Regions from separate parts of the Arthrobacter sp. TJ-58 genome, predicted to be linked through region 2. Evidence: riboswitches for the same ligand, from Rfam matches in the RefSeq annotation. Region 2 holds a riboswitch; the other holds the start of a gene.

Region 1 (4,234 bases), on a different contig from region 2:
GAAGCCCTGCGGCGGGCGTGGATCAGGCTGCACCGGCACCAGATCGAGCCGGCGGTGGCACGGGGTTTGGCCGCAACCGTCTACACGCAGCTCACGGATGTGGAGGACGAAGTGAACGGGCTGCTCACCTATGACCGGCGGGTGGTGAAGATCGACCCCGCCACGGTGCGCCAGACCAACGCCCGGCTGATCCGGGCCGCCCGCAGCTCCTGAGCATCTCCCACTCAGCCCGAAATGCCGGATCCCTCCGGTTTGGGAAATCCCTGCATCGGCGGAGCGGAGGGATGTCCCAAACCGGAGGGAAGCCCCAAAGTGGAGCAGCATCAGCGGGCGGAACTGGTTCTGGGCAGTCCGGCGCGCATGAGCCGCTGCACAAGCCCATCGGGATGCTCCGGCGGGCGGCCTATTTCACGCCAGGACCAGCGGACAAAGCCAACGCCCGTGGCCCGGATCGCATCCTCGCGGCGTTTTTCGCGTTCCAAGGTCTCCCATGACGGAGGAAGCGCCGCCCCGTTCACGCCGTACTTGACCGCACCGTCGAACTCCCCGACGAGGGCGTGATCCTCCCAATAGAAATCGGTTCGGAACCGTCCTGAAGGAGTCATGAACTCGCGCTGCAGCTCCGGCACCGGAAAGCCGCGCCGGTGCAGAACGGCCCGTGAATAGGATTCGCCGGCCGACTCGGCGAGTGGATTGGCGCACTCGATGACGCGCAGAGCCCGCTGGCGCTTTGCCTCGGTGGGAAGCTTCCGGGCAAGGTCCCGCAACGACTCCTTATCCAGCGCAGCCAGATTGAGGGCTGAGTCGGGACGCAGCACATGGTCCATTGGCGGGAGAGCTCGGTCGAAGGCCAGATACGCAGCCATGTCCAGGACTGTCTGGGCTCTGGATGTGACTGCAAGGCCCTCCCGGACTGTTAGTGGCTCCAGCAGGCGGCGCTCGACCCAATGGAGATCCCCGCGACGATGGCCGCGCGAGGACTCCGGCGCCAGCAGCAAAACGCCGGGGGAGCGGAGGACAACAGGCAATCCCCAGATGACCGCTGCAGACTCTTGAACCAGAACGCGCCTGACATGTCCCCCTTCCGCCACCGCTCGGATGCGGAGGCGTTCTCGGTCCCACACCGGCAGCTGCTGCCAAGCTTCGGTTCGGATATACACGCCGTCGCGCACACGGGTCAGTTCACCGGCCCGGCACCGCAGAGCCAGGGAACGTCTCCCCTCGCCGTACGTCTCGGCGTCGGACGTGTAAAAGAGTTCGGGGTCCATCCCTCAAGACTGGATCGCGGTAATTGTGTCCGCGAGGGACGCAGGCACGTCTGTGGATAATTCAATAACCGGACACCATGGGAAAACGTGGTCACATTGGGAAAATCCGGACGCAGCGGACCGTCCGGGAATTCCCACAACGTCCGGGAATTCCCGAAACGGCCGGAGAACTAGATCTCGACGAGACCCTTGGCCGTATTGAAGGTGACGGACATGATGCCGGGGGTTCCCTTGGGCGAAATCCACGTGACGCCCACGTTTTCCAGCGGTTCCTCGACGGGCGTGCCCAGCCACTGGGCGACCCGGTCAGCGGAACCGGCGATGGTCAGCGAGGCCAGCTTCACGGCACCGGGCATTCCGGGCAGCGCGGCGGACGGGTGCAGCGCTTCCGTGCCGTCATCCCAGCGCAGCATGTACGGCACCTGCGGGTCGGCGATCAGACCGTTGATGCCGATCTGCTGCCAGGTCAGCTCCTGGCCGTCCGGAAACTTCCGGTTGCCCGGTACGGCATTGCGGCCCAGGCGCTCTTCGAAGGGGGAGAGATCATCCACGGCAACGCACCAGCCCATCCAGCCGCCGCCGCACTCGGAGCGCTGGCGCACGGCCTGGCCGAACGGTGCCTTGTCCGACGCCGGGTGGTTCAGGGCCTCCACCACTTCAACGTACTGATGGTTGGCCAGAGGCAGAATCATGTTCCGGGTCCCGAAACGGGGATGCACACCGCCCTTGACGAAATCTGCTCCCAGAGCGGCAGCGATCCTCTCAGTCGTGGCCAGAAGACCGTCGGATTCACAGGCATAAGATACATGGTCCAAGCGCATGCGGCCCATAATGGCACGTTGTGACTCACCTCTCGACTTAGGGGAGCCTAATTTACTCGGAACACCTGCCTTCCGCGGAAATCAACAGCATACTGACCGTTCGCCCTGCTCGGCGTGCCACTCTTTTCCGGGCCCCGACACGGCAGGACATGAGCCGTCACAGACCTTGCGGGCTTGCTGCTAATCCGTTTTCATAGGAGGCATAGGTCATGAGTGCCAGCAGATAGCCCCGGCTTGCTGGCCGGCAACCCTCCAACCGCGGTGGGGTGCCCCGGGTGAAGACCTGGCCCTGCGTCAACGGATTCAGGGCAAGCGCGGGTCCCACGTGGCTGCCGGTCACCTTTTTCCGGCCGGAAGTCTCGGGGCGGCCCCTGGTTTTAGGGAGCAAACAATGTCAGGAAACTGGTCTTTCGAAACCCGCCAGATCCATGCAGGACAGGAGCCCGACGCCGCCACCGGCGCCCGCGCCCTGCCCATCTACCAGACCTCATCCTTCGTCTTCCCCAGTGCCGAGGCGGCAGCCAACCGGTTTGCCCTGGCTGAGCTGGAGCCCATCTACACCCGGATCGGCAACCCCACCCAGGAAGCGGTGGAGAACCGGATCGCCTCGCTGGAGGGCGGCGTCGGTGCGCTGCTGCTCGCCTCCGGCCAGGCCGCTGAAACCTTCGCCCTCCTGAACGTTGCGGAGGCGGGGGACCACATTGTGGCCAGCCCTAGCCTCTACGGCGGCACGTACAACCTGCTCAAGCACACGCTGAAGAAGTTCGGCATCGAGACCACCTTCGTGTCCGATCCGGATGACCTGGAGCAGTGGCGGGCAGCGGTCCGGCCCAACACCAAGGCCTTCTTCGGCGAGGTGGTCTCCAATCCCCGCCAGGACGTGCTGGACCTTGAGGGCATCAGCGCCATCGCCCACGACGCCGGCATCCCCCTGATCGTGGACAGCACCCTTTCCACGCCGTACCTCATCCGCCCCTTCGAATGGGGCGCGGACATTGTGGTGCACTCAGCTACCAAGTACCTCGGCGGTCACGGCACTTCCATAGCCGGGGTCATCGTGGATTCGGGCAACTTTGACTTCGGCGCCGATCCGGAGAAGTTCCCCGGCTTCAACACCCCCGACGAGAGCTACAACGGCCTGGTCTACGCCCGGGACCTGGGCGTCAACGGTGCCCTCGGCGCCAACCTGGCGTACATCCTTAAGGCCCGGGTGCAGCTGCTGCGAGACCTCGGTTCCGCCGTATCGCCCTTCAACGCGTTCCTGATTGCGCAGGGTCTGGAGACCCTGAGCCTGCGCGTGGAGCGGCACGTGAGCAACGCCGTCGCGGTGGCCAACTGGCTGGAAGGGCACGACGACGTCGTCTCCGTTGCCTATGCGGGGCTGGAATCCAGCCCGTGGTTTGAGCGCGGGCGCAAATACGGGCCGCGCGGAACCGGTGCCATTGTCTCCTTCGAAATCGCCGGAGGCATCGACGCCGGCAAGCGCTTCGTCGACGCCCTTGACCTGCACTCCCATGTGGCGAACGTGGGCGACGTGCGCTCCCTGGTCATCCATCCGGCGTCGACCACCCACAGCCAGCTCGGTGCCGAGGCGCAGCTGGCAGCCGGCGTCAGCCCCGGACTGGTCCGGCTCTCCGTGGGCATCGAGCACATCGACGACATTATTGCGGACCTCGACGCCGGGTTCCGGGCCGCCAAGGGAGCGTAACGGTTAGCGTGGCGCGCCCTTCTGCCAATACCGCCGCAACCGGCTCTGTGCCGGCCTCCGTGTCCGTGCCAGACGGGCCGGCCGGGCCAGCCGTGCCGCAGCACTCCGCCCCGGCCCGGGACGGAGTGCTGCGGCACGCCCGCATCGGCGACCTGTTCCTGGAAACCGGCGGGTATCTGCCCTCCGTTTCCCTGGCCTACGAGACATGGGGGACCCTCAACCCGGATGCCTCCAATGCCGTGCTGGTGGCCCACGCCCTGACCGGCAGCACCCACGTGGCCCGCGGGGACAGCGGCGAGGACGGCTGGTGGGATGCCCTGGTGGGCCCGGGAAAAACGGTGGACACCGACCGGTTCTTTGTCGTCTCGATCAACATGCTCGGCGGCTGCTACGGGTCCACCGGCCCTTCGTCCGCTGATCCGCAGGGGCTGGCCTGG
Region 2 (4,234 bases):
GCAGGTCCCGGCCCTGCTGCCAGTTCCCGATGCCGCTTTCATCGTTGATGTGGGTAAGCGGGCCGGCGTCGATCACCGGAATGTTCCAGGCCTGGGCCAGCAGCCGGGCGCCGGGGAGCGTGCAGTAGGGATCGTTCTCGCTGGCGATCAGCAGCCCGGGCACCGGCAGCGGTTCCAGCCTCGGATCGCGGAATGAGCCGGCGGTGTCCGGGAAGGCGGGCTCGGCCGGGTCCGGCGGCGCAACCAGCAGCACGCCCCGGGCGCCGTCCGGATTGCGCAGCAGCCACTCCGCGGAAGCCAGGCAGCCCAGGCTGTGGGCCACCAGGATGGTGTCGCCGTTCCGGGACCCGGCGGCAGCATCCAGCGCGTCCATCCAGTTCTCCAAGTTCGGGTCGTCCCACGACGACGGCGAAATCCGGGACATATCCGGAGCGTCAGCCTGCCACCGGCTTTGCCAGTGCTCATCGTTGGAACCGCCGATGCCGGGGACGATGGTCAGGTGCATGCTGTCTGCCTTTCCGTTGACGGCCGCCGCCGGGCGGAAGCCGGGAATATCTCCTCGGAAACCGGTGCTGTTCCTGAACATGAAGAAAATCGGTTTCCTGTCCTTTGGACACTACCGCGATGTGCAGGGTTCTTTTGTCCGTACCGCCCGGGATGCCCTGCTGCAGACCGTCGAGCTGGCGGTTGCGGCGGAGGAGCTGGGGATAGACGGCGCGTTCCTGCGCGTTCATCATTTCGCCCCGCAGTTCGCTGCACCGTTCCCGCTGCTTTCCGCCATGGCCGCACGGACAAGCCGGATTGAACTGGGTACCGCGGTCATCGACATGCGTTATGAAAATCCGCTGTATCTCGCGGAAGAAGCCGCGGCCACGGATTTGATCAGCGGCGGCAGGCTGCAGCTGGGCCTGAGCCGCGGTTCCCCCGAGCCGGCCCTGCGCGGTTACGAGGCCTTTGGCTATGTTCCGGATGCGGGAAGCACCGACGCGGACGAGGCCCGCAAGCACACCCTGGTGTTCCGGGCTGCGATTGCCGGCGCAGGCCTCGCTGCGGCAGATCCGGTCATGACCGGCAGCTCCGGAACGCTGGCGGTTGAACCGCAGTCCCCGGGGCTCAGCGAACGAATCTGGTGGGGATCCGGAACGCGGGCCACCGCCAAGTGGACCGGCGAGCAGGGCATGAACCTGATGAGCTCCACTCTGCTAACGGAGGACACCGGGGTGCCCTTTGACCAGCTCCAGGCGGAGCAGATTCAGGTGTTCCGCAAAGCGCGGGCCGACGCCGGCCACGAGGGCACCGGGCTTGTCTCGGTCAGCCGGAGCGTCATTCCGCTGGTGACCGAGACCGACCACCGGTACTTCGGGCTGCGGGCCCAGACGGATTCCCGTGACCAGGTGGGCCGGCTGGACGGCGGGCTGGCCCGGTTCGGCAAGAGCTACATCGGTGAACCGGATGTAATCGCCGCGCAGCTTGCTGCCGATGCCGCGGTCCAGGCCGCCGACACCGTGCTTATTACGGTGCCGAACCAGCTGGGCGTGGAATACAACGCGCAGCTGCTGGAGAGCCTGGTGAAGCACGTGGCACCCGCGGCGGGCTGGCGCTGATGCCTCCGGTCCGGTGACAGTTCCCGACTGTCACCGGCATGCGCTATGGTTGTCTCAGCTTCACGAGAGGTGGCCAACACGCCCGGAGGAATCCGGGTCTGTAAAAGCTCCGACTGGCCTCACACCAACCCCACTGTTCGGCGGGTGGTTCGGATGACGAAGCGGCCCGCGGCCAACCGGTGCGGGCAAGGACAAACCGTAAAGGAACACACTGTGAGTATCTCCAGTGGCGCCCGCTGCATCAGCTACACCCCCGGCCACAACGTCCACCTCATTCACGGCAAGCGCCTGGCTGTTTACGATGACTGGGTGGATGCCCAGGCCTACGTCGATCTCGATCTGGACCTGATTCAGTTGGTCGTGGACGGCGAGCAGCAGCTGATGTGGTTCCACGACCTGCCCTCCCTGGCGCAGGCGCTGGCCCATTCCAACGGCCAGGTGCAGTGGTGCACACGCTATTCGTCGCTGCTGGTGCCCGGAGGCTTTGACAGCCCCGCACGGCGCTCTTTTTTCTACTTGGCGACGCCGGAAAGGGTCCATCCCTGTAAACAGCTCAACGCAAACGACTCCGAAGACGCCCAAGCTCAGCGGGGCTAAGCCCAGCTGAGCGGAGGTACTGCTCCGCGTCAAAACCGTCCAGGGCGCGGAGCAGTTCCTTCCGGCCGTCGGCCACCCGCGCGTCTTCCTGCTCCGCCGTCAGCGGTTTTTCCCGCGGATGCACCTGCGTGGTGTGGAAGGCGTTGATGCCGCGGACCGCCTGTTCGTAGTCGTCGGCGATGGCTTCAGGCGAGGCCCCGGCCAGCTGCAGCAGCAGCATGGCGACGAGTCCGGTGCGGTCCCGGCCGGCAGAGCAGTGGATCACCACCCCACCGTCACCGGCCTCCGCTATGGCACGCAGAACAGCGGCGATCTTCTCCGGCCAGCGGCGCAGGTTCTCCCGGTAGAAGCGCGGGGAGTCCATGTAGGGGCCGGTGAGCGCGGTGAACTCCGGATCCTTCGCTTCCTGCGTGGGCCCGGTGAGGAACGTGATTCCTGCGGCAGCCTCCGCGTCCGGCAACGGATCGGTGTCCCTGCGTCCCTGCTCCTCTTCGTTGCGGAGGTCGACGACGGTGCGGACTCCGGCGGCGCGGGCCTGTTCCCAGCCCCGCGTGGTGAGCCATTCGGACCGCCCCATGCGGAAGATCCGGCCCGGGAGGACGGCGCCGCCGCCGGCGACCGGGATCCCGCCCAGGTCCCGTGCGTTGGCGGCGCCCTCCCAGTGGACGTCGCGGCTGCTCATGACAGCCGGCTAGGACCAGTCAAAGAAGCCCTTGCCGGATTTGCGGCCGAGCTCCCCGCGGGCCACCTTGTCACGGAGGATCTGCGGCGGTTCGAAGCGCGGGCCGAGCGTGGACGCCAGATACTCGGCGATGCCCAGGCGCACATCCAGGCCCACGATGTCGGTGGTGCGCAGCGGGCCGGTGGGGTGCTTGTAACCCAGCACCATGGCAGCGTCGATGTCTTCGGCGGAGGCCACGCCCTCTTCGACCATGCGCATGGCTTCCAGGGCAATCGCCACGCCCAGCCGCGAGCTGGCAAAGCCCGGGGCATCATTGACGGTGACGGGTGTCTTTCCCAGATCCCGGGCCCAGGAAGCGGCGGCTTCGGCCAGCTCTTCAGAGGTCTGCTTGCCCAGCACCACTTCGATCAGGGCGGAGGCCGGCACCGGGTTGAAGAAATGCAGGCCGCAGAACCGTTCCGGACGCTGCAGCTTTTGTGCCAGCTCGGTGACGGACAGCGAGGACGTGTTGGATGCCAGCCAGGCCTCCGGTGCCAGCTGTTCCTCGACCGCGGCCAGGGCAGCGGCCTTGAGGCCAAAGTCCTCCGGCACCGCTTCCACCACCAGCCCGGCCGCAGCAAAAGCGGCGTAGTCGGTGGACACGGACAGCCGCGCGGTCAGGTCGGCCAGGCTTTCGGAAACGGTGGCGCGTTCAACACTTTTCGCCAGCGCGGACGCTACCCGGTCGTAGGCGGCGGAGGCGGCGTCGTCGTCGCGCTCCACGACGACGACGGCGGCTCCCGCGGTGCAGAAGGCGTGCGCAATGCCCGCCCCCATCCGGCCGCCGCCGAGCACTCCTACTGTGGAGGGAACTGCCATTACTTTTTCTTCCTCTCAAGGAACGCTGACATGCGGTCAAACTTGGCCTGCGATTCAAACAGAATCCCCTGCGCCAAATTGTCGATGGCGGGGTGGGCATCCGCCGGGGCCGCGAACACGGTTTTGGTGAGCCGGACGGCCAGCGGATCCTGGCGGGCAATCCGGTCCGCCAGCGCCTGTGCTGCGGCCAGCAGGTCTTCCGGTTCGGCGAGCTCGGTGACCAGATGCGCGGCCAGCGCTTCCTCGGCGTTCAGCACCCGTCCGGCCAACAGGATCTCCTTGGCCAGCGGTTCGCCCACAAGTTCCTTCAGCCGCCAGCCCGCGCCGGCGGCTGCCAGGATCCCCAGCGAGGTTTCCGGGTTGCCGATCTTGACGCGGGGTGTGCCAATCCGGAAGTCCGCGGCGAAGGCCAGCTCCGCCCCGCCGCCCAGGGCGTATCCGTCCACCGCGGCGATGACCGGCATCGGCAGCTTGGCGATCCGGGCAAACACGG

The links. A riboswitch is a leader RNA that binds a small molecule or an ion and turns the genes downstream of it on or off. The one in region 2 is predicted to bind S-adenosylmethionine.
Region 1: linked by a shared signal. The riboswitch ahead of AC4D2W_RS12660 (bifunctional o-acetylhomoserine/o-acetylserine sulfhydrylase) and the one ahead of AC4D2W_RS07530 (hypothetical protein) in region 2 are both predicted to bind S-adenosylmethionine.

The regions. Positions count from the first base shown of each region.
Region 1 is NZ_JBZCNM010000003.1:506,233-510,466, forward strand. It holds gene AC4D2W_RS12645 (glycoside hydrolase family 2 protein) at 1-213, shown strand, start outside; gene AC4D2W_RS12650 (hypothetical protein) at 324-1,268, opposite strand; gene AC4D2W_RS12655 (VOC family protein) at 1,439-2,089, opposite strand; SAM riboswitch class IV at 2,295-2,410, shown strand; gene AC4D2W_RS12660 (bifunctional o-acetylhomoserine/o-acetylserine sulfhydrylase) at 2,481-3,797, shown strand; gene metX (homoserine O-acetyltransferase MetX) at 3,890-4,234, shown strand, end outside.
Region 2 is NZ_JBZCNM010000002.1:289,354-293,587, reverse strand. It holds gene AC4D2W_RS07540 (RBBP9/YdeN family alpha/beta hydrolase) at 1-586, opposite strand, end outside; gene AC4D2W_RS07535 (LLM class flavin-dependent oxidoreductase) at 585-1,604, shown strand; SAM riboswitch class IV at 1,663-1,802, shown strand; gene AC4D2W_RS07530 (hypothetical protein) at 1,818-2,201, shown strand; gene AC4D2W_RS07525 (tyrosine-protein phosphatase) at 2,158-2,883, opposite strand; gene AC4D2W_RS07520 (3-hydroxyacyl-CoA dehydrogenase family protein) at 2,893-3,741, opposite strand; gene AC4D2W_RS07515 (enoyl-CoA hydratase/isomerase family protein) at 3,741-4,234, opposite strand, start outside.